DNA from 3 places in the Pseudomonas sp. LB3P31 genome. Region 3 is predicted to be linked to each of the others. Evidence: predicted binding sites of a transcription regulator. Region 3 holds the regulator's gene; each other region holds the start of a gene.

The links. The regulator sigma-54, encoded in region 3, starts transcription at its own class of promoters, with help from an activator protein. The targets are predictions, from matches to a motif close to ANTGGCATNNANNTTGCTNT.
Region 1: a site for sigma-54 is predicted at 4,201-4,220, ahead of ACYZTK_RS07955 (flagellar basal body rod protein FlgF). Genes of this name have one in related genera too.
Region 2: a site for sigma-54 is predicted at 4,694-4,713, ahead of glnK (P-II family nitrogen regulator). Genes of this name have one in related genera too.

Annotation. Positions count from the first base shown of each region.
Region 1 covers NZ_CM142710.1:1,760,401-1,768,095, reverse strand. The annotation lists gene ACYZTK_RS07975 (amino acid aminotransferase) at 1-845, opposite strand, end outside; gene ACYZTK_RS07970 (4a-hydroxytetrahydrobiopterin dehydratase) at 845-1,201, opposite strand; gene phhA (phenylalanine 4-monooxygenase) at 1,271-2,062, opposite strand; gene ACYZTK_RS07960 (sigma-54-dependent transcriptional regulator) at 2,442-4,004, shown strand; gene ACYZTK_RS07955 (flagellar basal body rod protein FlgF) at 4,275-5,015, shown strand; gene flgG (flagellar basal-body rod protein FlgG) at 5,061-5,846, shown strand; gene flgH (flagellar basal body L-ring protein FlgH) at 5,899-6,594, shown strand; gene ACYZTK_RS07940 (flagellar basal body P-ring protein FlgI) at 6,637-7,695, shown strand, end outside.
Region 2 covers NZ_CM142710.1:3,584,183-3,591,877, forward strand. The annotation lists gene ACYZTK_RS16175 (aldose 1-epimerase family protein) at 1-888, shown strand, start outside; gene ACYZTK_RS16180 (YifB family Mg chelatase-like AAA ATPase) at 1,046-2,539, opposite strand; gene ACYZTK_RS16185 (hypothetical protein) at 2,719-2,889, opposite strand; gene ACYZTK_RS16190 (helix-turn-helix transcriptional regulator) at 3,082-3,345, shown strand; gene ACYZTK_RS16195 (BRO-N domain-containing protein) at 3,351-3,872, opposite strand; gene ACYZTK_RS16200 (accessory factor UbiK family protein) at 4,240-4,500, opposite strand; gene glnK (P-II family nitrogen regulator) at 4,919-5,257, shown strand; gene ACYZTK_RS16210 (ammonium transporter) at 5,293-6,630, shown strand; gene ACYZTK_RS16215 (secondary thiamine-phosphate synthase enzyme YjbQ) at 6,843-7,268, shown strand; gene sutA (transcriptional regulator SutA) at 7,371-7,691, shown strand.
Region 3 covers NZ_CM142710.1:2,466,880-2,474,574, reverse strand. The annotation lists gene yjgA (ribosome biogenesis factor YjgA) at 1-35, opposite strand, end outside; gene pmbA (metalloprotease PmbA) at 144-1,490, shown strand; gene ACYZTK_RS11330 (hypothetical protein) at 1,774-2,214, shown strand; gene ACYZTK_RS11325 (superoxide dismutase) at 2,217-2,828, shown strand; gene ACYZTK_RS11320 (ZIP family metal transporter) at 2,858-3,751, shown strand; gene ACYZTK_RS11315 (HPr family phosphocarrier protein) at 3,888-4,163, opposite strand; gene rapZ (RNase adapter RapZ) at 4,179-5,036, opposite strand; gene ptsN (PTS IIA-like nitrogen regulatory protein PtsN) at 5,039-5,503, opposite strand; gene hpf (ribosome hibernation-promoting factor, HPF/YfiA family) at 5,516-5,824, opposite strand; gene ACYZTK_RS11295 (RNA polymerase factor sigma-54) at 5,898-7,391, opposite strand; gene lptB (LPS export ABC transporter ATP-binding protein) at 7,575-7,695, opposite strand, start outside.

The DNA of each region.
Region 1 (7,695 bases), 710 kb from region 3:
AGGTTGCGGGCAATGTTGGCCAGCTGGCTGCGAATATCCACCAGCTTGTCTGCATTTTTCGCGCAAACAATCAGCGCCCCCGTGCGATCGCGGTACAGGCCGAAGTTCTTCGAACACGAACTGGTGATCAACACTTCCGGCAGTTCGGCAGCGAACAGTCGGGTCGACCAGGCGTCCTGCTCCAGGCCATCGCCAAAACCCTGGTAGGCGAAGTCAATCAGCGGCAGCAGATGGCGGCTGCGCACGATGTCCAGCACCCGGCGCCAGTCGTCATGGGACAGATCAAAGCCGGTCGGGTTGTGGCAGCAGGCGTGCAGCAACACCACGTCGCCCTTGGGCACTTCATTGAGTACCGCCAGCATGGCCTCGACGTCGAGACGGTTGTCGCTGCCAACGTACGGGTAGTGGCTGACCTTGACTCCGGCTGCGGCGAATATCGTTTCGTGAATCGGCCAGGTCGGGTTGCTCAACCACACGCCACGGCCGGGCAGGCACTGAGCGATAAAGTCGGCACTCAGGCGCAATGCGCCCGTGCCGCCCGGGGTCTGGGTGACGCCAGCGCGCTGTTCGGCGATCAGTGCCGAATCGGCACCCAGCACCAGCTCGTTGATCACCTTGCCAAACAGCGGCTCGCCGTGGCCACCGATGTAGGTCTTGGTGGATTGCTTATCAACCAGTCGCGCCTCGGCCAGTTTCACCGCTTGCGGGATCGGCGTCAGGCCCTGGGCGTCTTTGTACACGCCCACGCCGAGGTCGAATTTGCGCGGGTTGGGATCCTGCGCATACGCTTCCATCAAACCCAGGATCGGATCGCCAGGTACCCGGCCGATCGAGTCGAAATGCATTATTTGCGGCCCTCGGCGTCCTTGGCCACTTCGTCGGTGCGCGCGGCCATGATGAAATCGTTGCGGTGCAGACCCTTGATCGAGTGGCTCCACCAGGTCACGGTCACTTTGCCCCACTCAGTGAGCAAGCCTGGGTGGTGACCCTCGGCCTCGGAGATTTCACCGACGGCGTTGGTGAAGGCCAGCGCGTGTTTGAAATTCTTGAACAGGAAGATTTTTTCCAGCTGCATGATGCCGTCGCGGACTTCGATGTTCCAGTCCGGGATCTGTTTGATCAACACCGGCAGTTCTTCGTCGCTGACCTGAGGTGCGCCGGCTTGGCAGGCTTCGCAATGGGCTTGGTTCAGAGCGTTCATGGTGTATTCCTGAATTCGATTCTTGTTGGAAATTACTATCTTTGCGCGCAAGTCGCGAGCGGGATCTGCTCAGGCCGCTTTCGGCTTGGGCGGGAATTTCGGTGCGTGCAGGCCCAGCTGCATGCCTTGCTTGACCATGCCCATGATGTCTTCGTGGGCCAGGTCGAACAGGCGCTTGAGATTGGGCAGGACAAAATACAGCGGCTGCAGGATGTCGATGCGGTACGGCGTGCGCATGCATTCCAGCGGATCGAAGGTTTGGTGCTCGGGCTCGTCCGACAGGCTGTAGACGGTTTCCTTGGGCGAGGAAAGTATGCCGCCGCCATAGATCCGTTGGCCCTGTGGCGTGTCGACCAGGCCGAACTCGATGGTCATCCAGTACAAGCGCGCGAGGTATACCCGTTCTTCCTTGGTCGCCTGCAAACCAAGCTTGCCGTAGGTGTGGGTGAATTCGGCGAACCAGGGATTGGTCAGCAGCGGGCAGTGGCCAAAGATCTCGTGGAAGATGTCCGGCTCTTGCAGGTAGTCCAGTTCTTCGCGGGTACGAATGAAGGTGGCCACCGGAAATTGCTTGTTGGCGAGCAATTCAAAAAAAGTCTGGAAGGGAATCAGCGCCGGAACCCGCGCGACTTGCCAGCCAGTGGTTTCACCGAGGACTTTGTTGATTTCCCCGAGTTGCGGAATGCGGTCGTGGGGCAGGCCGAGTTTTTCGATACCGTCCAGGTATTCCTGGCACGCACGACCCTCGATCACTTTCAGTTGGCGAGTGATCAGCGTGTTCCACACCGCGTGTTCTTCGGCGGGGTAGTCGATAAAACCTTGCGCATCGGGCTCGCGAGCCACGTATTGCGTCTGCTTCATGCTGCTCTCCTGCTAGGGGAATTCGTTCTTGTTATGTCCAGCTATGGACTTAGGAATAACCCATGGCGTTCGGTAGTGCAGCCCTCCGTGTGATGCTTGCGTAGGAAAAACCCGGCTAATTCGTAAATTTTTCGTTACGGATTGTGGGGTAAAGCGCCGTTGTTGGGTTTTTCGGGTTTGAAAAGCGCTCCAGGTGTCACATAATCTTGACGACTATCTGTGCCTCGCAGCAGAAATTTGCTGGTGCACCTCTGTAGGAGTGAGCCTGCTCGCGATAGCGGTCGGTCTGACAAGACCGGTTTGCCTGACCCACCGCTATCGCGAGCAGGCTCACTCCTACAGGGAGCCACGCCCATCCACCGTTTTTTTAGGCATTTATATGCGTATCAAAGTCCATTGCCAGAACCGCATCGGCATCCTGCGTGACATTCTTAACCTGCTGGTGGAGTACGGGATCAACGTCGCGCGCGGCGAAGTTGGCGGCGAACACGGCAATGCGATCTACCTGCACTGCCCGAACCTGATCAACCTGCAGTTCCAGGCGCTGCGGGCGAAGTTCGAGTCGATCCCTGGGGTATTTGGCGTCAAGCGCGTAGGGCTGATGCCCAGCGAGCGCCGGCACATGGAGCTCAACGCGCTGCTCGGCGCGCTGGAATTTCCGGTGCTGTCGATCGACATGGGCGGCTCGATCGTGGCCGCCAACCGTGCGGCTGCGCAGTTGCTCGGGGTGCGGGTGGACGAGGTGCCAGGGATTCCGCTGTCCCGTTACGCCGAGGATTTCGACCTGCCGGAACTGGTGCGTGCCAACAAGTCGCGGATCAACGGGTTGCGGGTCAAGGTCAGGGGCGATGTGTTCCTGGCCGACATCGCGCCCCTGCAGTCGGAGCATGACGACAGCGAAGCCATGGCCGGCGCGGTATTGACCCTGCACCGCGCAGACCGCGTGGGCGAACGCATCTACAACGTGCGCAAGCAGGAACTGCGCGGGTTCGACAGCATCTTCCAGAGTTCGAAAGTGATGGCCGCTGTGGTCCGCGAAGCGCGGCGCATGGCGCCCCTGGATGCGCCGCTATTAATAGAAGGTGAAACCGGCACCGGCAAGGAGCTGCTGGCGCGAGCCTGCCACCTGGCGAGTCCCCGGGGCCAGTCACCGCTGATGGCGCTCAACTGCGCCGGGCTGCCAGAATCCATGGCTGAGACCGAACTGTTCGGCTACGGCCCCGGCGCGTTCGAAGGCGCGCGTGCCGAAGGCAAACTCGGGCTGCTGGAGCTCACGGCGGGCGGTACGCTGTTCCTCGATGGCGTCGGCGAAATGAGCCCGCGGTTGCAGGTGAAATTGCTGCGTTTTTTGCAGGACGGCTGCTTTCGCCGGGTAGGCAGTGATGAAGAGGTATATCTCGATGTGCGGGTGATCTGTGCGACCCAGGTGGACCTGTCCGAGCTGTGCGCGCGCGGAGAGTTTCGCCAGGATCTGTATCACCGCCTCAACGTGCTCTCGCTGCACATCCCGCCACTGCGCGAATGCCTGGATGGTTTGACCCCGCTGGTCGAGCATTTTCTGGATCAGGCCAGCCGGCAGATCGGTTGCCCGCTGCCGAAACTGGCGCCGGCGGCGATGGAGCGGCTCAGTCATTACCATTGGCCGGGCAATGTCCGACAGCTGGAGAACGTGCTGTTTCAAGCGGTTTCCCTGTGTGAGGGCGGCACGGTCAAGGCCGAGCATATTCGCCTGCCGGATTACGGCGTGCGCCAGCCCCTTGGCGATTTTTCCCTGGAAGGCGGGCTGGACGAGATTGTCGGGCGCTTCGAGAAGGCGGTGCTGGAGCGGCTGTATTCCGAGCATCCGAGCAGTCGGCAGCTGGGTAAGCGTTTGGGGGTTTCGCATACCACCATTGCCAACAAGCTGCGTGAATATGAGGTTGGGAAGGACAGCAGCTCTTGAGATCAAAAGATCGCAGCCTGCGGCAGCTCCTACGTAAAATCTCGATCCCCGTAGGAGCTGCCGCAGGCTGCGATCTTTTGATCCATTGCCGCGAAGCGGCACAACACCGCCGGTTTTTCGTCTCCCACTCAATCCCCATTCCCCCTCCATACCCCTAAAACCCAATGTTTGCCCGGCCCCGTGCCGCCAGAAAATAGTTGGTCTGCAAATTGCTTATGGCTCAGCAGTACAGCGGTGGGCGGCAAACGTCCGGCATGCAGAGGAAAGAGTGTGGACAAGTACCTTTATGTAGCTATGACCGGCGCCAGCCAGAATGCACTGGCGCAGAAGGCTCATGCGAACAACCTCGCGAACATCTCCACCAACGGTTTCCAGAAAGACCTGGAACAGGCGCGTTCGATGCCGGTGTTTGGTGACAGCTTTCCGGCGCGGGCGTTTGCCATGTCCGAGCGTCCGGCCACCGATTTTTCCGCAGGCGCCCTGGTTGAAACCGGGCGGGAGCTGGATGTCGCCGTTCAGGGCAATGGCTGGATCGCCGTGCAGAACCCCGATGGCGGTGAAAGCTACGTGCGCACCGGCAGCCTCAACGTCGATGCCCTTGGCGTACTGCGCGCCGGCAACGGCATGCCGGTGATGGGCAACGGCGGGCCGATTGCCGTGCCGCCCGAGCAAAAAATTGAAGTCGGCGAGGACGGCACCATCAGCATTCGCGCGATGGGTGAAGGCCCGCGCGTGATGGCCGAAGTCGACCGCATCAAGCTGGTCAACCCGGACTTCAAGAACATGACCAAAGGCCTGGACGGTTCGATCCACACCAAGGACGGCCAGCCTGCGCAAGCGGATGCCAACGTCAAACTGGTGTCCGGTTTCCTCGAGTCGAGCAACGTCAACGCCGTGGAAGAAATGACCTCGGTACTGGCGCTGGCCAAGCAATTCGAATTGCACATCAAGATGATGAACACCGCCAAAGAAGACGACCAGGCCATGGCTCGGGTCTTGCAGATCAGCTAATTACCAGAACGTCGCGCCGTAAAACAGGCGCACGAGGAGAATCGAATGCTTCCGGCTCTATGGGTTGCCAAAACCGGTCTGTCCGCCCAGGACACCAACCTGACCACCATTTCCAACAACCTGGCGAACGTATCGACCACGGGTTTCAAACGTGATCGCGCCGAGTTTCAGGACCTGCTTTATCAGATCAAGCGTCAGCCTGGCGCCCAGTCGACCCAGGACAGCGAACTGCCGTCGGGTCTGCAAGTGGGTACCGGTGTGCGCATCGTCGGCACCCAGAAAAACTTCACCGCGGGCAGCCTGCAAACCACCGAGCAGCCGCTGGACATGGCCATCGACGGTCGTGGTTTCTTCCAGATCCTGCAGCCGGACGGCACCACGTCCTACACCCGTGACGGTACTTTCCACCTGGACTCCAACGGCCAGATCGTCAACGCCAGCGGCTTCGCCCTGGAACCGGCGATTGTCATCCCGAACGACGCCCAGACCTTCACGGTCGGCCGCGACGGCACTGTGTCCGTCACCGTGCCGGGCAACGCTGCGTCCCAGGTGATCGGTAACCTGCAAACCGCCGACTTCATCAACCCGGCCGGCCTGCAAGCCGTGGGCAACAACCTGTTCCTGGAAACCGCCGCCAGCGGCGCGCCGCAAGTCGGCACCCCGGGTCTCGCCGGTTTTGGTACCACGCTGCAGAACACCCTGGAAACGTCCAACGTCAGCACCGTTGAGGAGATGGTCAACATGATCACCACCCAGCGCGCCTACGAGATGAACTCCAAGGTGATCTCCACCGCCGACCAGATGCTCTCGTTCGTAACGCAGAATCTGTAATCAAGTCTATGAGGCGGCCAAGAGGTCGCCTGCAACACCGTGAGGTAGGGTCATGAATCGCTTCGTATCTGTTCTGGCACTGAGTGGGATCACCGCGCTCGCGGGCTGTGTCGCGCCCGCGCCCCGGCCCAATGACCCTTACTACGCCCCGGTGTTGCCGCGCACGCCGCTGCCGGCTGCCGCCAACAATGGCTCGATCTACCAGGCCGGTTTCGAACAGAACCTGTACAGCGACCGCAAGGCATTCCGCGTCGGTGACATCATCACCATCACGCTGAACGAGCGCACCCAGGCGAGCAAGAACGCCAACTCGCAGATCGGCAAGAACAGCGACACCAGCGTTGGCCTGACCTCGTTGTTCGGCTCGAGCCTGACCACCAATAACCCGATCGGTGGCGGCGACCTGAGCCTCAATGCCGGCTACAGCGCCGACCGCGCGACCAAGGGCGACAGCAAATCCGGGCAGAGCAACAGCCTGACTGGTTCGATCACCGTGACCGTCGCCGATGTATTGCCCAACGGCATCATCGCCGTGCGCGGCGAGAAGTGGCTGACCCTCAACACCGGCGATGAGCTGGTGCGGATTGCCGGCATGGTCCGGGCCGATGACATCGCGACCGACAACACCGTGTCGTCGACCCGCGTCGCCGATGCACGCATCACCTATTCGGGCACCGGTGCCTTCGCCGATGCGAGTCAGCCAGGCTGGTTCGATCGTTTTTTCCTCAGCCCGCTGTTCCCTTTCTAGGTGGCTACTTTGAATCTCAAACACCTGACGGTGGCCGCCCTGATGCTGTGCGCAGCGTTCAATGCGCAAGCCGAGCGGCTGAAGGACATCGCCAGTATTTCCGGCGTGCGTTCCAACCAGTTGATCGGTTACGGCCTGGTGGTCGGGCTTAACGGCACGGGCGACCAGACGACGCAGACCCCGTTCACCCTGCAGACCTTCAACAACATGCTCTCGCAGTTTGGCATCAAGGTACCGCCGGGTTCGGGCAACGTGCAGCTGAAGAACGTCGCCGCAGTATCGATCAGTGCTGACTTGCCGGCATTCGCCAAGCCGGGGCAGCAGGTCGACATCACCGTCGCGTCGATCGGCAACTCCAAGAGCCTGCGCGGCGGCACCTTGCTGCTGACGCCGCTCAAGGGTATCGACGGCAACGTCTACGCGATCGCCCAGGGCAACCTGGTGGTCGGCGGTTTTGATGCCGAAGGTCGCGACGGTTCGAAGATCACCGTTAACGTCCCGTCCGCCGGGCGCATCCCCGGTGGTGCCTCGGTGGAACGCTCGGTGCCGAGCGGGTTTAACCAGGGCAACAGCCTGACCCTGAACCTCAACCGTTCGGACTTCACCACCGCCAAGCGCATCGTCGACAAGATCAACAACATGCTCGGCCCGGGCGTGGCCCAGGCCATCGATGGCGGTTCGATCCGCGTCAGTGCGCCACTGGACCCGAGCCAGCGCGTCGACTACCTGTCGATCATCGAGAACCTTGAAGTCGATCCGGGCCAGGCGGTGGCGAAAGTCATCATCAACTCGCGTACCGGCACCATCGTCATCGGCCAGAACGTCAAAGTGTCCCCGGCCGCCGTGACCCACGGCAGCCTGACCGTGACCATCACTGAAGACCCGATCGTCAGCCAGCCCGGCCCTCTGTCCAATGGCGAGACGGCTGTAGTGGCGCGCTCGCGGGTCAACGCCCAGCAGGAAGCCAAGCCGATGTTCAAGTTCGGCCCGGGCACCACCCTCGACGAAATCGTCCGAGCGGTGAACCAGGTCGGCGCGGCGCCGGGTGACTTGATGGCCATCCTCGAAGCACTGAAACAGGCCGGCGCGTTGCAAGCCGAC
Region 2 (7,695 bases), 1.1 Mb from region 3:
CCGGCCTTCATCGAACTTAATGGTCGCGGTGGGCTGGGCTGGCTGGAAGGCTTCAACGAACTGGTCACCCGCTGCGGTTACGAATGGGTCGGCCATCCCGGCATGGATAACGGCGAGCTGCTGACCCTGCACGGTCGCGCCGCCAACATCCCGGCCAGCAAAGTCACCCTGCACATCGACGAAAAACCGCCTTACGCCATCAGCCTGCGCGGCGAGTTGAAGGAACAGGCATTCAAGAAAGTCGACTTCTCTGTCGCCACTGAACTGGTCACCGAGCCCGGCAGCGTGCGCTTCAGCCTTAACGACACATTGACCAACAACGGCGACTATCCGAAGGAATACCAGGCGCTCTATCACAGTAACTTCAGCACGCCATTCCTGGAGCAGGGCGCCCAGTTCGCCGCACCGGTAAAACAGGTGTCGCCGTTTAACGACAAGGCGAAGAACGAACTGGCGGACTGGCAAACCTACCGCGGGCCCACCAAGGACTATGACGAGACGGTCTACAACGTGGTGCCGTATGCCGATGCAAAAGGCGATACGTTGACGGTACTGCACAACAAGGCCGGCAGCCTGGGTGTCGCGGTAGGTTTCAACACGCAAACCCTCCCCGTGTTCTCCCTGTGGAAAAACACCGATACCCAAGGGCAGGGCTATGTCACAGGCCTTGAGCCCGGCACGAGCTTTTCCTACAACCGCCGGTATCAACGGCCACTGGGCCTGGTGCCGACGATCGCGCCGAAAGAGCAGAAACATTTTCAGATCAGCTACAGCTTGCTGGCAGATAAAGGCGCGGTGGATCAGGCGCTGAAACGAGTGAGCGAGATTCAGGGCGGGCGTGAGACTGAGGTGCGGCAAGTGCCGTTGGTGGATTTGAGCAAGGAGTGATCCCTGAGGGGGCGGGATACGCTCGCCAACTCGATCAGTGCCCCAAGCATGGGTTAACGGTTGATAGCGCTTAGATTTAGGTAAATCTGCACAAAAAGACTTATCCCAGTAAAAAAACGCTTACAAAATGATGTTTTTTGAAAAAAACGCTTACTAACTAGGCGCTCGACGGCCTGTATTGAAGTGCTTCAGCCAAATGCTCGCGTTGGATGCAATCGATTTGCTCAAGGTCGGCCAGCGTCCTCGCTACCTTGAGCAATCGATGGGCCGAGCGTAGCGACAGGGTCAGTCTTTCGCAGGCGGATTCCAGCCAGGTTTCGTCGGCTGTGGATAACTTGCAGTGCTTGCGCAGGCCTGGCAGGTCAAGGAAGGCGTTGGCGCAGCCTTGGCGCTTGTGCTGTCGTTCCCTGGCGTCGGCGACCAGCACGGCGGCGCTGGCGGTGTCATCGCCGGGTTTAGCTGAAGGATTTAGCGCCGTGGCTTCCCGTGCGACGGTCAGGTGCAGGTCGATGCGATCCAGCAGCGGCCCGGACAATTTGTTGCGATAGCGCTGGACCATGTCCGGGGTGCATGAGCATTTTCCAGTCGGTTCGCCAAGATATCCACAGGGGCAGGGATTCATTGCCGCGACCAGTTGAAAGCGCGCCGGAAAGCGCACGCGATCCCTGGCGCGGGAAATCACGATATGGCCAGACTCCATCGGCTCGCGCAGCACCTCCAATACCCTGCGATCAAACTCCGGCAGTTCATCAAGAAATAGCACGCCATGATGGGCAAGGGTGATTTCACCGGGTTGTGGTTTTGAGCCACCCCCCACCAGCGCCGGGCCCGACGCCGAGTGATGAGGCTGGCGAAACGGTCGCTGCGGCCAGTGGCTCAAAGGCACGCAACTGGCGACCGATTGGATGGCGGCGACTTCCAGCGCCTCGCTTTCGGCCAAGGGCGGCAACAGGCCCGGCAAACGACTCGCCAGCAGAGTTTTCCCGGTTCCCGGAGGCCCGCTGAACAGCAGGTTGTGAGCGCCCGCCGCAGCGATCAACAACGCCCGTTTTGCCGCGAGCTGGCCCTGCACTTCACTCAGATCAGGATAGGGTTTGCTGGCGTGCATCAGCCCGTCCGAAACATAAGGTGCGATAGGTTTGTGCCCATTGAAGTGAGCCACAGCTTCCAGCAAATGATCTACGGCAATCACCTGCAGGCCCGAAGCCAGGCATGCTTCCTCGGCATTCGCCCGTGGTATCAGCAGCGTCCGTCCAGCCTTGCGCGCCGCCAGGGCTGCCGGCAACACGCCGCGCACGGCCCGCACCGCACCAGATAACGCCAGCTCCCCCAGGCATTCCACATCGTCCAGCGCCAGCGCGGGCACCTGGACACTGGCCGACAGAATCCCCAAGGCAATCGCCAAATCAAATCGTCCACCATCCTTGGGTAAATCTGCCGGAGCGAGATTGAGCGTGATACGTCGCGCTGGAAACTGCAGTCCCGAATTGATGATCGCACTGCGCACCCGGTCTTTGCTTTCTCTCACGGCTGTTTCAGGCAATCCGACCATCGTCAGCGACGGCAAGCCATTGGCGAGATGGACTTCCACGGTGACGGCGGGCGCATCCACGCCAATCTGGGCGCGGCTGTGGACGATGGAGAGGGACATGGTCGTTCCTTGAGCTGACGGAGGCCGCTTCCTGCGGTGTTTTCAAGGGTAGACGGGAGTGAGGGATTTGGTGGAGCGGAGACGGAACAAAGTTTTCACTGGATGTTGCGATCCGTTTTTCCGGTTCGCCTGTGAACAATTGAGCTGATGACCTGAAGGGGTCTGTCACTGAGCGGAATTCATGCTTTCCCGCCCGCAAGAACGCCACTGGGCTCAAGTTCTTTGCCATGAGCAGCAGCTACTTCGAGAAAACGCCGTTGATTGGCCGATACATTTCCGGCTAAGCGGAGTGCTTCTGCTTGAAATTCAACGATTCTTAGTAGCTTTTTCGTTCGCTGTTTTTGACTCATATAAACCTCGTTTGGGATCTGAACGCACAAGCTAGCCAAGTAGGAGTGGACGCAAAATCAGCTGTGGGGCGCAGTTTTTGTAGGACCATTCTGAAATGTTTGAAGGGCATTGCCTGAATAGCCTGGACGCTCTTGTATGCCGGGGGGTGCTGCTTATGATCGGGGCAGATCAGGCCATCCAGAGCGGAGAACATGAACACTAATGGAATGCGGTCGATTCATCGGAAGGACATTCTTGAGCGGGAGTTTATTGAGCTGCTGAGCGCCGACTTTGCAGACAATGCCTGGCAGTTTCCTGAGTTCGAAATTGAACTGACAAGGTTTGTAGCGCAGAGCACAGGCGTCAGTTCGGATCTTGCCAGGGTGCTGGCCGCTCACTTCGATACCACGCCCGATTTCTGGCTAAATCTGCGATCGAATTACGAATCGCGCAGTGGCGATATCGAGCGTGGTTAGGTTGGTTAAAACGACTGCAATGCTTGCGACGCTTTTTTCCACCAGGGCATTTTGACTGCGCGGTTTGCTGGGGCGTCATTGGGCAGCATGTATGGCACATCCTGCAGTCGAATCCAGGGTTGGTTGTTCCAGCGCAGCAGGCTCAGCGACATCTCTGGCCAGTTCAGGCGGCTGAGCGTTGGGCGTTCGGTTGAGGCGGATGCTTGAGCGTCCCTGAGGGCGGGTACGACTTCGTGGGTCAGCCATTCGCGCAGGCCTCGGTATTCGGGGCAGTAGTGATAGACCAGTAATGCGTAGACGCCGGACTCGCTGATGAGCAGCGTGTTTTCGATGTTGCCGTGGGTGAGTGTTTGCGCGGTTTGGTGCTGGTCTGGGTCGAGCTTGCGCAGGGCGCGTTCGTCGAGGTAGAGGCGCAGGAAGCGGCCGAGGTCGCGGGCGCTGAACCAGGGTTGGTTTTGCAGGAGGAGGGCGTGGAGGTGGAGTTTGTGGCGGGTGAAAATTTCGGGGGTTAAATAGTTTTCGTCCATGGTGCAGTTCTCGGGGTCGAGTGAAGACTACTGCCTTTGATCGTCGCCAAACGAAAAGGGTGGCAGCTATGCGCGGGTTGGCGAACCGGTGAACCCCGAAATCCGGCAGACCCGAGGGTCTCCCACGCAGAGCCGCCATAACTCGAGACGGGAGGATTCCCTGTTCGAATGTGGTCGCGTTGCGTCGAGGTTTCCAGGTCGCCAAACCCAGTGCTGAACATTCAGCAGTGGGGGAGATTAGAAGTTGGAGGGGTACGACGCAATCGGACGGCGGTGGTGATGTTTGTAGGATGTTGCCGAGATTGTTGTGAGGCTTAAGATCAAAAGATCGCAGCCTTCGGCAGCTCCTACAGGGGGGCTTCGGTGTTTATTCGGTCGGTGGCGTGAGCTTCGCTTCCATCTCGGCCACTTTCGCTTCGAGGCTTTCCAGGCGGGCGCGGGTGCGGGCCAGGACGACCATCTGGCTATCGAATTCTTCCCGGCTCACCAGGTCCAGTTTGCTGAAGCCGCTCTGCAGCAGCGCCTTGAACTGGCTTTCGATTTCGCTTTTCGGCAACGGCGTGTCACCGCTGAAGAGGCGGGAGGCGGTACCCGTCAGGGCGTCGAGGAAGTCTTTGGGCGCGAGCATGGGAAAGGGTCCTGGAAACAATGGCGGGCAGTGTATCACGCAGTGTCTATAGTCAATCCCGACCACGGCAGCGCACGGTTTTCGCGCAGGCGGACGAACGGTTACGCACCGATGTGGTGCGTAACCATCGCATGTTTTCCGCCTTGCTGGCTGCGGGTCAGGCCAAGGGACTGAATTCAGGCACTTTTCAAGAGATGGCAAGCTTTCTGCTAATAGCCTTGTAACCCATGCACTGATGCAGTCGCTGTGACGAATGCAGTGCGCCGGGCGGAACGGGGAAGTGTTTCGTCAGGAGCGGTTAACTGGCGTCGGGCGGGCAGGTAGGGCCGACGATGCGTTACAAAGCCAGGCACTGCGCTTAGACTTGAGTCGGGTTTGTTTTCCTGGGGCAAGTCCACCAATTCGGGAGAGAGTTTTCATGAAGCTAGTCACTGCCATCATCAAGCCGTTCAAACTGGACGATGTACGCGAGTCGTTGTCCGAGATCGGCGTGCAGGGCATTACCGTTACTGAGGTCAAGGGCTTCGGTCGGCAGAAGGGTCACACCGAGCTGTATCGCGGCGCGGAGTATGTGGTCGATTTCCTGCCAAAGGTGAAGATCGATGTCGCCATTGACGACAAGGATCTTGACCGGGTTATCGAGGCGATAACCAAGGCGGCCAACACCGGCAAGATCGGTGACGGCAAGATCTTCGTGGTCAATCTGGAACAGGCGATTCGCATCCGTACGGGCGAAACCGATACCGACGCAATCTAAGCCGCCACAAACCCAACGCCCCAGGAGAAAACAATATGACTCTGCGTAACTTCGCAGGGCTAGGAGCCCTGTTGTCCCTCGTAATGCCCAGCCTGGCTATGGCGGCAGACGAAGTGGCGGCCCCAGTCCTCAACTCCGGCGACACCGCCTGGATGTTGACCTCGACAGCCCTTGTGCTGTTTATGACCATTCCCGGCCTCGCGCTGTTCTACGGCGGCATGGTTCGGTCGAAAAACATTCTTTCCGTGATGATGCAGTGCTTCGCCATTACCGGTCTGATCAGCATCCTGTGGGTCATTTATGGCTACAGCATTGCGTTCGACACTACCGGCATGGAGCAGGGCGTCGTCAACTTCAACTCGTTCTTCGGCGGCATGGGCAAGGCGTTCCTCGCCGGTGTCACGCCATCGAGCCTGACCGGTCCTGCGGCGCTGTTCCCTGAGGCGGTGTTCATCACCTTCCAGATGACCTTCGCCATCATTACCCCTGCGTTGATCGTCGGTGCGTTCGCCGAGCGGATGAAGTTCTCCGCCATGCTGATCTTCATGGGTATCTGGTTCACCCTGGTTTATGCACCGATCGCGCACATGGTCTGGTCCGGCAACGGCGGCCTGATGTGGGACTGGGGCGTGCTCGACTTCGCGGGCGGCACCGTGGTGCACATCAACGCCGGTGTGGCTGGCCTGATCTGCTGCCTGGTATTGGGCAAGCGCAAAGGTTTCCCGACCACTCCGATGGCTCCGCATAACCTTGGCTACACCCTGATGGGCGCTGCGATGCTGTGGGTCGGCTGGTTTGGCTTCAACGCCGGCTCCGCTGCTGCGGCCAACGGCACAGCCGGCATGGCGATGCTGGTCACCCAGATCGCTACCGCCGCCGCTGCTCTGGGCTGGATGTTTGCCGAGTGGGTCACCCACGGCAAGCCAAGCGCACTGGGTATTGCTTCTGGTGTGGTCGCAGGTCTGGTTGCGATCACTCCTGCCGCTGGCACCGTGGGCCCGATGGGCGCCTTGGTGATCGGCCTGGCAGCGGGCGTGGTGTGTTTCTTCTGCGCCACTACCCTGAAACGCAAGCTCGGCTACGACGACTCCCTGGACGCCTTCGGTGTACACGGTATCGGCGGTATTCTCGGCGCGATCCTCACCGGTGTGTTCGCGGCACCGGCCCTGGGTGGTTTCGGTACTGTCACCGATATCGGTGCACAGGTCTGGATTCAGCTCAAGGGCGTAGGTTTCACGGTGATCTACACCGCGATTATCACTTACCTCATCCTCAAGGTCCTGGACGCTGTCATGGGTCTGCGTGTGACTGAGGAAGAAGAGGCGGTCGGTATCGACCTGGCTCTGCACAACGAGCGCGGCTACAACTTGTAAGCCAGCGTAAAAATAATGCCCGGTTCGCCGGGCATTTTTTTGCCCGGAATTTGTCACTGCAGGTGAAGCTGAAAGGTTTTTTCCCAGAGCTTTCGCTCCCTTTATGCCGACTGATTTTGTGCGGCCAATGGCTTACAGCAATGAAGGAATATTAGGGCCTTTGTTTTTTCCCAGAGCGCGCTAGAATGCGCCCCGAACGTGCGGAGAACTGTATGTGGCAACAGACTCTGATTACCCTGCGGGCGAGGCCCCGGGGCTTTCATCTGGTGACGGACGAGTTACTCGCTGGTTTGCCTCAACTTAGGGCATGCCGGGTCGGTCTGTTGCACTTGTGGCTGCAGCATACCTCGGCGTCGTTGACCATCAACGAGAACGCCGATCCGGCGGTACGTCGCGACTTCGAACGATTTTTCAATCGTCTGATCCCACAAGGCGCAGACGGCTTTGAGCATAACGACGAAGGCCTGGACGACCTCCCGGCGCACTTCAAGGCCAGCGTGCTTGGCTGTCAGATCAGTTTGCCGATAACGGCAGGCCGACTGGCGCTGGGAACCTGGCAAGGCGTTTATCTGGGCGAGCACCGTGATCATGGCGGTGCTCGTAAAGTCCTCGCCACCTTGCACGGTGAAGAGGCATAAGCCATTGGTCATCAATGGCGGTTGAATTTTTTCTGGCAGCCGTCGACAGACGGCAAAGCTGGGCTATAACTAATCTGCTTTTCGCAAGTCATGAGGTAGAACATGAGCGACGATGATCTGGAAAACGACGACCTCGAAGTAGGCGACGACGAAACCGAAGAAGGTCTGGAAGCAGCGGCGGAAGACGTCGCTGAAGACGACGGCGGTGACACGCCCGCTCCTGCCGCCAAAGGCAAGGCCAAGGCTGCGGTTTCGGTCGATGAGCTGCCGAGCGTGGAAGCGAAGAATAAAGAGCGCGATGCGCTCGCCAAGGCCATGGAAGAATTCCTGGCCAAGGGTGGAAGGGTGCAGGAAGTGGAGGCCAATGTGGTCGCCGATCCTCCCAAGAAGCCGGACAACAAGTATGGCAGCCGTCCTATCTAGGCGC
Region 3 (7,695 bases):
CCCGTATCGAGGGAGTCGTCGTAAGAATCAACCATGGTGGCCGTCCGCAAAGAAACGCCGCCATGATAACCAGTCGGGGGCCGCTTGTCCGGCCCGGTCGCTCGATGACCCTCGCCGAAAGCAGAATTTGAGTGGAGAACAGCATGAGTGCAGTTGAAAGCGTCGGCCCGAAAGCGTTGCCGGCACTGCAGGAACAAGTCGAGCAGATCATCGCTGAAGCCAAGCGTCAGGGTGCCAGTGCCTGTGAAGTGGCGGTGTCCCTGGAGCAGGGCCTGTCCACTTCGGTACGCCAGCGTGAGGTCGAGACTGTCGAGTTCAACCGCGATCAGGGCTTCGGCATCACCTTGTATGTCGGCCAGCGCAAAGGTTCGGCGAGCACTTCGGCCAGTGGCCCGGAAGCGATCCGCGAAACCGTCGCTGCCGCGCTGGCCATTGCCAAGCACACCTCCGAGGACGAAGCCTCGGGCCTGGCCGATGCCGCGCTGATGGCCAAGGACCTGAAGGATTTCGACCTGTTCCACCAATGGGACATCACTCCGGAACAAGCCATCGAGATGGCCTTGACCTGTGAAGCAGCGGCGTTTGAAACCGATAGCCGGATCAAGAACGCCGACGGCACCACGCTCAGCACTCACCAGGGCTGCCGTGTGTACGGCAACAGTCACGGGTTTATCGGCGGTTATGCGTCGACCCGTCACAGCCTGAGCTGTGTGATGATCGCCGAAGCCGATGGCCAGATGCAGCGTGATTACTGGTACGACGTGAGCCGTCAGGGCAACCTGCTGGCGGACCCGGTGAGTATTGGCCAGCGCGCGGCACAGCGGGCTGCGAGCCGGCTCGGTGCGCGCCCGGTCCCCACCTGCGAAGTGCCTGTACTGTTTTCCGCGGAACTGGCCGGCGGCTTGTTCGGCAGTTTCCTCTCGGCCATTTCCGGTGGCAGCCTGTATCGCAAATCGTCGTTTCTCGAAGGCACCCTGGGGCAGAAGCTGTTCCCGGAATGGCTGACCATCGATGAGCGGCCGCATTTGATGCGCGCCATGGGCAGTTCGGCGTTCGACGGTGATGGTCTTGCGACCTATGCCAAGCCGTTCGTCGAGAAGGGCGAGTTGGTGTCGTACATCCTTGGTACGTACTCCGGTCGTAAGCTGGGGATGCCGAGTACCGCCAATTCCGGCGGCGTGCACAACCTGTTCGTCACCCATGGCGACGAAGATCAGGCTGCCTTGCTGCGCCGCATGGGCCGTGGCTTGCTGGTCACCGAGTTGATGGGGCAGGGCCTGAACATGGTCACGGGCGACTACTCCCGTGGCGCGGCCGGCTACTGGGTCGAGAACGGCGAAATTCAGTTCGCGGTGCAGGAGGTGACCATCGCCGGCAACATGCGCGATATGTTCAAGCAGATCGTTGCGGTGGGTAATGACCTGGAACTGCGCAGCAATATTCGCACTGGGTCGGTATTGATCGAGCGGATGACCGTAGCTGGTAGCTGATGTTTACCGTTGCATAAACAGGCGCGCCACCCACTGGGTGGCGCGCTTTTTTTTTTGCCTGCACATCACACCTGGCACACATCTTTGGGAGCAAAGCTTGCTCGCGATGGCGGCTCTGCAATTGTCATCGCGAGCAAGCTTTGCTCCCACAGAAGACCATCCAGAATCCTGCCGCTTGTTTTGGTTCTCATTATCACCTAATAATGAGTCTCATTACATAATTAGCCATGGGTCATGAATCCTGCTTTTCGTGTAATCACCGCTACCGTTTTGGAGGCTCACCATGGAGCACTGGAAACGCACGATCGAAAGAGCAAATCGCTGTTTCATGCAGGGTGAACTGGTCGATGCCCGCGAGGCTTACTTGCAGGCACTGGCGCTGGCCCAGGTGTTGTTCGAGCGCTGGGCGGATGCCGACGAAGCGGTGGCGGCCTGCGTCATTTCCCACCACAACCTGGCGGACTTGCACCTGCGCCTTAATCAGCCGGAGGAGAGTGCTGAGTACCTGTGTGCCATCCACCAGCGTTTGTTGCAGACCATGCAGGACACTCGACTGGCGCCAGCCTTGCGCGAAGCGGCACTGCGCCAGAGCAGCAAGACCTACGTCGAGCTGCTGAATTTCATCAGCGAGCACGGTGAATACCCACGTACTCACCGCCTGCTGCACATCGGTGCCGTTGCAACTGCCAACCGGCCTGCGCCACTTCATCATGGAGTTCATTGAACATGGCTTTCACCTTGCCTGCCTTGCCCTACGCCTACGATGCCCTGGAACCGCACATTGATGCCAAGACCATGGAGATCCACTACACCAAGCACCACCAGACCTACATCAACAACCTGAACGCTGCCGTCGAGGGCACCGAGTTCGCCGAGTGGCCGGTGGAAAAGCTGGTGTCAGGCGTGCAGCAGCTTCCGGAAAAACTCCGTGCCGCCGTGATCAACCAAGGGGGAGGTCATGCCAACCATTCGCTGTTCTGGGAAGTTATGGCCCCGCACGGTGGCGGCGCACCTGATGGCGCGCTGGCCAAGGCAATCGCTGAGCAATTGGGCGGGCTCGACAGTTTCAAAGAGGCTTTCACCAAGGCTGCGCTCACCCGTTTCGGCAGTGGCTGGGCGTGGCTGAGCGTAACCCCGCAAAAGACCCTGGTCGTGGAAAGCAGTGGCAACCAGGACAGCCCGCTGATGAATGGCAATACGCCGATCCTCGGCCTGGATGTCTGGGAGCATGCGTACTACCTGCAGTACCAGAATCGTCGCCCGGAATACATCAATGCGTTCTACAACGTGATCAATTGGCCCGAAGTCGCGGCGCGCTACCAGGCGGCCCTGGGTTGAGTCTTCAATAAAAAACACCAAGGCTGATTATGGGCACTGAAACGCTGGCGATCGGGAGTGGGCGGATGTTCCGTTACGCTCTGGGATCGCTGTTACTCCTGGCGGGCACGTCCTTGCTGGTTGCGCAGGGACTGGCGTGGCTGGACCTTGAGCCGAAACTGCTGCGCGCCTTGCAGGGTGGGGCCATCTGCGCCTTGGGTACGGCGTTGGGCGCAGTGCCGGTACTGGTGATTCGGCGTATGCCGCAAACCGTCAGCGATACGCTGCTCGGGTTTGGCGCTGGGGTGATGCTGGCGGCGACCGCGTTTTCGCTGATCGTGCCAGGGATCTCTGCCGCCGAAAGCCTGGGCCTCACGCCTTGGGCGGCCAGTGGCCTGATCAGCTTTGGCATCATGCTCGGCGCTCTGGGTTTGTACCTGGTAGACCGAAAAGTCTCCCGGGCCAGCCCGGAAATGTTGGTTGGCACGCTGGAGCGACCGGTGATTCCACCGCGGATCTGGCTGTTTGTCTTTGCAATCATCGCCCACAACATTCCGGAAGGCATGGCGGTGGGGGTGTCGGCCGGGGGTGGCATGCCTGATGCCGACAGCCTGGCGATGGGTATCGCGCTGCAGGATGTGCCGGAAGGGTTGGTGATTGCGCTAGTACTGGCCGGGGCAGGGATGTCCAGGGTCAAGGCCTTCCTGATCGGCGCGGCGTCAGGTCTGGTTGAGCCGATATTCGCGCTGCTGTGTGCGTGGCTGGTAAGCCTGGCCGAGCTGTTGCTGCCGCTGGGATTGGCATTGGCGGCGGGGGCGATGTTGCTGGTGGTCACGCATGAAGTGATCCCCGAGTCGCGGCGCAATGGTCACGACAAACTGGCGAGCCTGGGGCTGCTGGTCGGGTTTTGTTTGATGATGGTGATGGATACGGCGCTGGGTTGAGGCAAGATCAAGAGATCGCAGGTGGGAGCAAAGCTTGCTCGCGATTACGGCGTGTCAGTCACCACCAATATTGAAAACGAGCCCCCAATCGCGAGCACGCTTTGCTCCCACTTCGGCAGCTGCTACGTGGCAAGCATTACTCGCCTTCGTCGAAGTAGTTATTGATCAAATTAACGAGCGCAGCCAGCGCTTCATCCGCCTGTTCGCCTTCCGTACTCAAATAAATTTTTGTGCCCTTGCCAGCCGCCAACATCATCATCGCCATGATGCTCTTGCCGTCGACCGTGGATTCCGGCGTGCGCCCGACCCTGATAGTGCAATCCTTGAACTGCCCAGCAACCCCGACAAATTTTGCAGAAGCGCGAGCATGCAGGCCCAGCTTGTTGATGATTTCGATTTCCAGAGCAGGCATCGCGATGTGAATCCTTTAGCTGAGGTCGCGGTGGCGGACCTGGACGTTCTTCAGGGATTGTTGCAGAACCTGGCCCAGACGTTCGGTCAGGTAGACGGAGCGGTGATGCCCGCCGGTGCAGCCAATGGCAATGGTGACATACGCACGGTTGCTGGCAGCGAAGCGCGGCAACCATTTGAGCAGGTAGCTGGAGATGTCCTGGAACATTTCCTCGACATCCGGTTGCGCCGCCAGGTAATCGGCTACCGGTTGATCAAGCCCGGATTGCTCGCGCAGTTCCGGTTTCCAATACGGGTTGGGCAGGCAGCGCACGTCGAACACCAGATCGGCATCCACCGGCATGCCACGCTTGAAGCCAAAGGACTCGACCAGGAACGCGGTGCCCGGCTCGGGCTGGTTCAACAGCCGCAATTTGATGGTATCGCGCAGCTGATACAGGTTCAGGTTGGTGGTATTGACCTTGAGGTCGGCCAGGTCGGCAATCGGCCCGAGCAAGTTGGACTCGTCCTGAATGGCCTCGGCCAGCGAACGATTGGCATTGCTCAGCGGATGCCGGCGACGGGTCTCCGAAAAACGCTTGAGCAGGGTTTCCTCGTCGGCGTCCAGATACAGCACATCACACTTGATATGCCGGCTGCGGACCTCTTCCAGCAATTCTGGAAAGCGCGACAGGTGGCTTGGCAGGTTGCGCGCGTCGATCGACACGGCCACCAGCGGTTGCGCAAGCTCGGTGTGAATCAGTGCTCGTTCGGCCAGCTCTGGCAACAGCCCGGCAGGTAAGTTGTCGATGCAGTAGTACCCGCTGTCTTCAAGGACATCGAGGGCAGTGCTTTTACCTGAGCCGGAACGGCCACTGACAATGATCAAGCGCATGATTAATGACCGTTCTGCTCGTCCAGGACGACCTGGTACAAGGCTTCATTGCTCGGGGCGCTGCGCAGTTTTTCGCGAACTTCCTTGCGATCCAGCATGCTGGCGATCTGGCGCAGGAGCTCCAGGTGCGCATCGGTGGCCGCTTGCGGGACCAGCAGCACAAACAGCAGGTCAACCGGGGCGCCGTCGATGGCGTCGAAATCGATAGGGGCGTCGAGGTGCATCAAGGCACTGACAGGTGACGCGCAGCCCTTGAGACGACAGTGGGGGATGGCGATGCCGTTGCCAAAACCGGTCGAGCCGAGTTTTTCACGGGCGATCAGAGCCTCGAAGACATCTTGCATCTCCAGATCCGGTACTTCTTTATGGATAAGGTTGGCAATTTGCTCGAGGGCTTTCTTTTTACTGCCGCCCGGCACGTTCACGAGGGAACGGCCGGGGGTCAGGATACTTTCAAGTCGGATCATGGGTTGGGAGTGTTAACGACCGGTTGCGCCCTGGAGGAGGCTCTGGGTCTTTTCCTTATGCTTTTTGAGTTGGCGATCCAGCTTGTCGGTCAGCAGGTCGATGGCGGCATACATATCGTCATGCTCGGCATTGGCGACCACTTCCCCGCCGGGAATATGCAAGGTGGCTTCGATTTTCTGCTTGAGCTTCTCGACGTTCATCGTGACTTGCACGTTGGTTATCTTGTCGAAATGCCTCTCTAAACGGGCGAGTTTTTCGCCGATATAGGTGCGCAGGGGTTCGGTAACTTCCAGCTGGTGTCCACTGATGTTGACTTGCATACAGCTTCTCCTTCGTTGCCAGTGCATAAAGCGGCAGACCAGATGATCTGCCACTGGAACGCTGTGGCGTGGCTTACATCAACCGCTTGCGTTCGCTCGAAGGCGCGATCCCAAGGGATTCGCGGTACTTGGCGACGGTGCGGCGAGCCACCTGAATGCCTTGTGCCTCCAGTAAACCAGCGATCTTGCTGTCACTCAACGGCTTTTTCTGATTTTCCGCCGCAACCAGTTTTTTGATGATCGCGCGGATCGCCGTGGACGAGCATTCGCCGCCTTCGGAGGTGCTGACGTGGCTGGAGAAAAAGTATTTCAGTTCATAAATGCCCCGTGGGGTATGCATGAACTTCTGCGTGGTCACCCGTGAAATCGTCGATTCATGCATGCCGACTGCTTCGGCGATGTCATGCAGTACCAGCGGCTTCATCGCTTCGTCGCCGTACTCCAGAAAACCGCGTTGATGCTCGACGATCTGGGTGGCAACTTTCATCAGGGTTTCGTTGCGGCTCTGCAGGCTCTTGATGAACCAGCGGGCTTCCTGCAACTGATTGCGCATGAACGTGTTGTCGGCACTGGTGTCCGCGCGGCGAACGAAACCGGCGTACTGGGCGTTGACCCGCAGCTTCGGCACCGATTCCTGGTTGAGTTCCACCAGCCAGCGTTCGTTGTCCTTGCGCACGATCACGTCCGGAACCACGTACTCGGCTTCGCTCGACTCAATCTGCGAGCCGGGACGCGGGTTGAGGCTCTGGACCAGCTCGATGACCTGGCGCAGTTCGTCTTCCTTAAGCTTCATCCGCCGCATCAACTGGCTATAGTCGCGGCTGCCCAGCAGATCGATGTAGTCCGTGACCAGGCGCTTGGCTTCAGTAAGCCAAGGGGTCTTGGCGGACAGCTGGCGCAATTGCAGCAGCAGGCATTCGCCCAGGTTGCGAGCGCCGATGCCGGCCGGTTCGAATTGCTGGATGCGGTGCAGAACGGCTTCGATTTCGTCCAGTTCGATGTCCAGTTCCGGGTCGAAGGCTTCGAGAATTTCCTCGAGGGTTTCGTCCAGGTAGCCCTGATTGTTGATGCAGTCGATCAGGGTGACGGCGATCAGGCGATCAGTGTCGGACATCGGCGCGAGGTTCAGTTGCCACAGCAGGTGGCTCTGCAGGCTTTCGCCGGCCGATGTGCGGGTGGTGAAGTCCCACTCGTCATCATCGTTGCTTGGCAGGCTGCTGGCGCTGGTCTGGTAGACATCTTCCCACGCGGTATCAACGGGTAGCTCGTTGGGAATGCGCTCGTTCCAGTCGCCTTCCTCGAGATTGTCTACCGTCGGCGCGGTTTCCTGATAGGACGGCTCCGAAACGTCGGCGTTGGGTTGCTGCTCGGCTTTGTCGGCCAAGGGATCGGCATTGTCGAAGTCGTCGCCTTCTTCCTGGCGTTCGAGCATCGGGTTGGACTCCAGCGCCTCCTGGATTTCCTGCTGCAGGTCCAGGGTCGACAATTGGAGCAGGCGGATGGCCTGTTGCAGCTGAGGAGTCATCGTCAGCTGCTGGCCCATTCTCAAGACTAGCGATGGTTTCATGGCAGGGGCTTAAACCTTATTCGCCGGCGCGCATGCGCCATCCACTACAGGGCGCCGGAGCGCCAAACTTAAGCAAATTATATGCCCGATATTGCAGTGTTTGCCTAGAGCGCTGTAACAATAAAAAAGTATTGATTTTTTAGAGTGTCGAGCGCCCGGGCGACTGGCCAGGCACCGCAGCGCTTAAAGGCGGAACTCGTGGCCCAGATAAACTTCCTTGACCAGGTCGTTGGCCAGGATGGTGGCAGAGTCGCCCTCGGCGATCAGCTGGCCATCGTTGACGATGTAGGCGGTCTCGCAGATG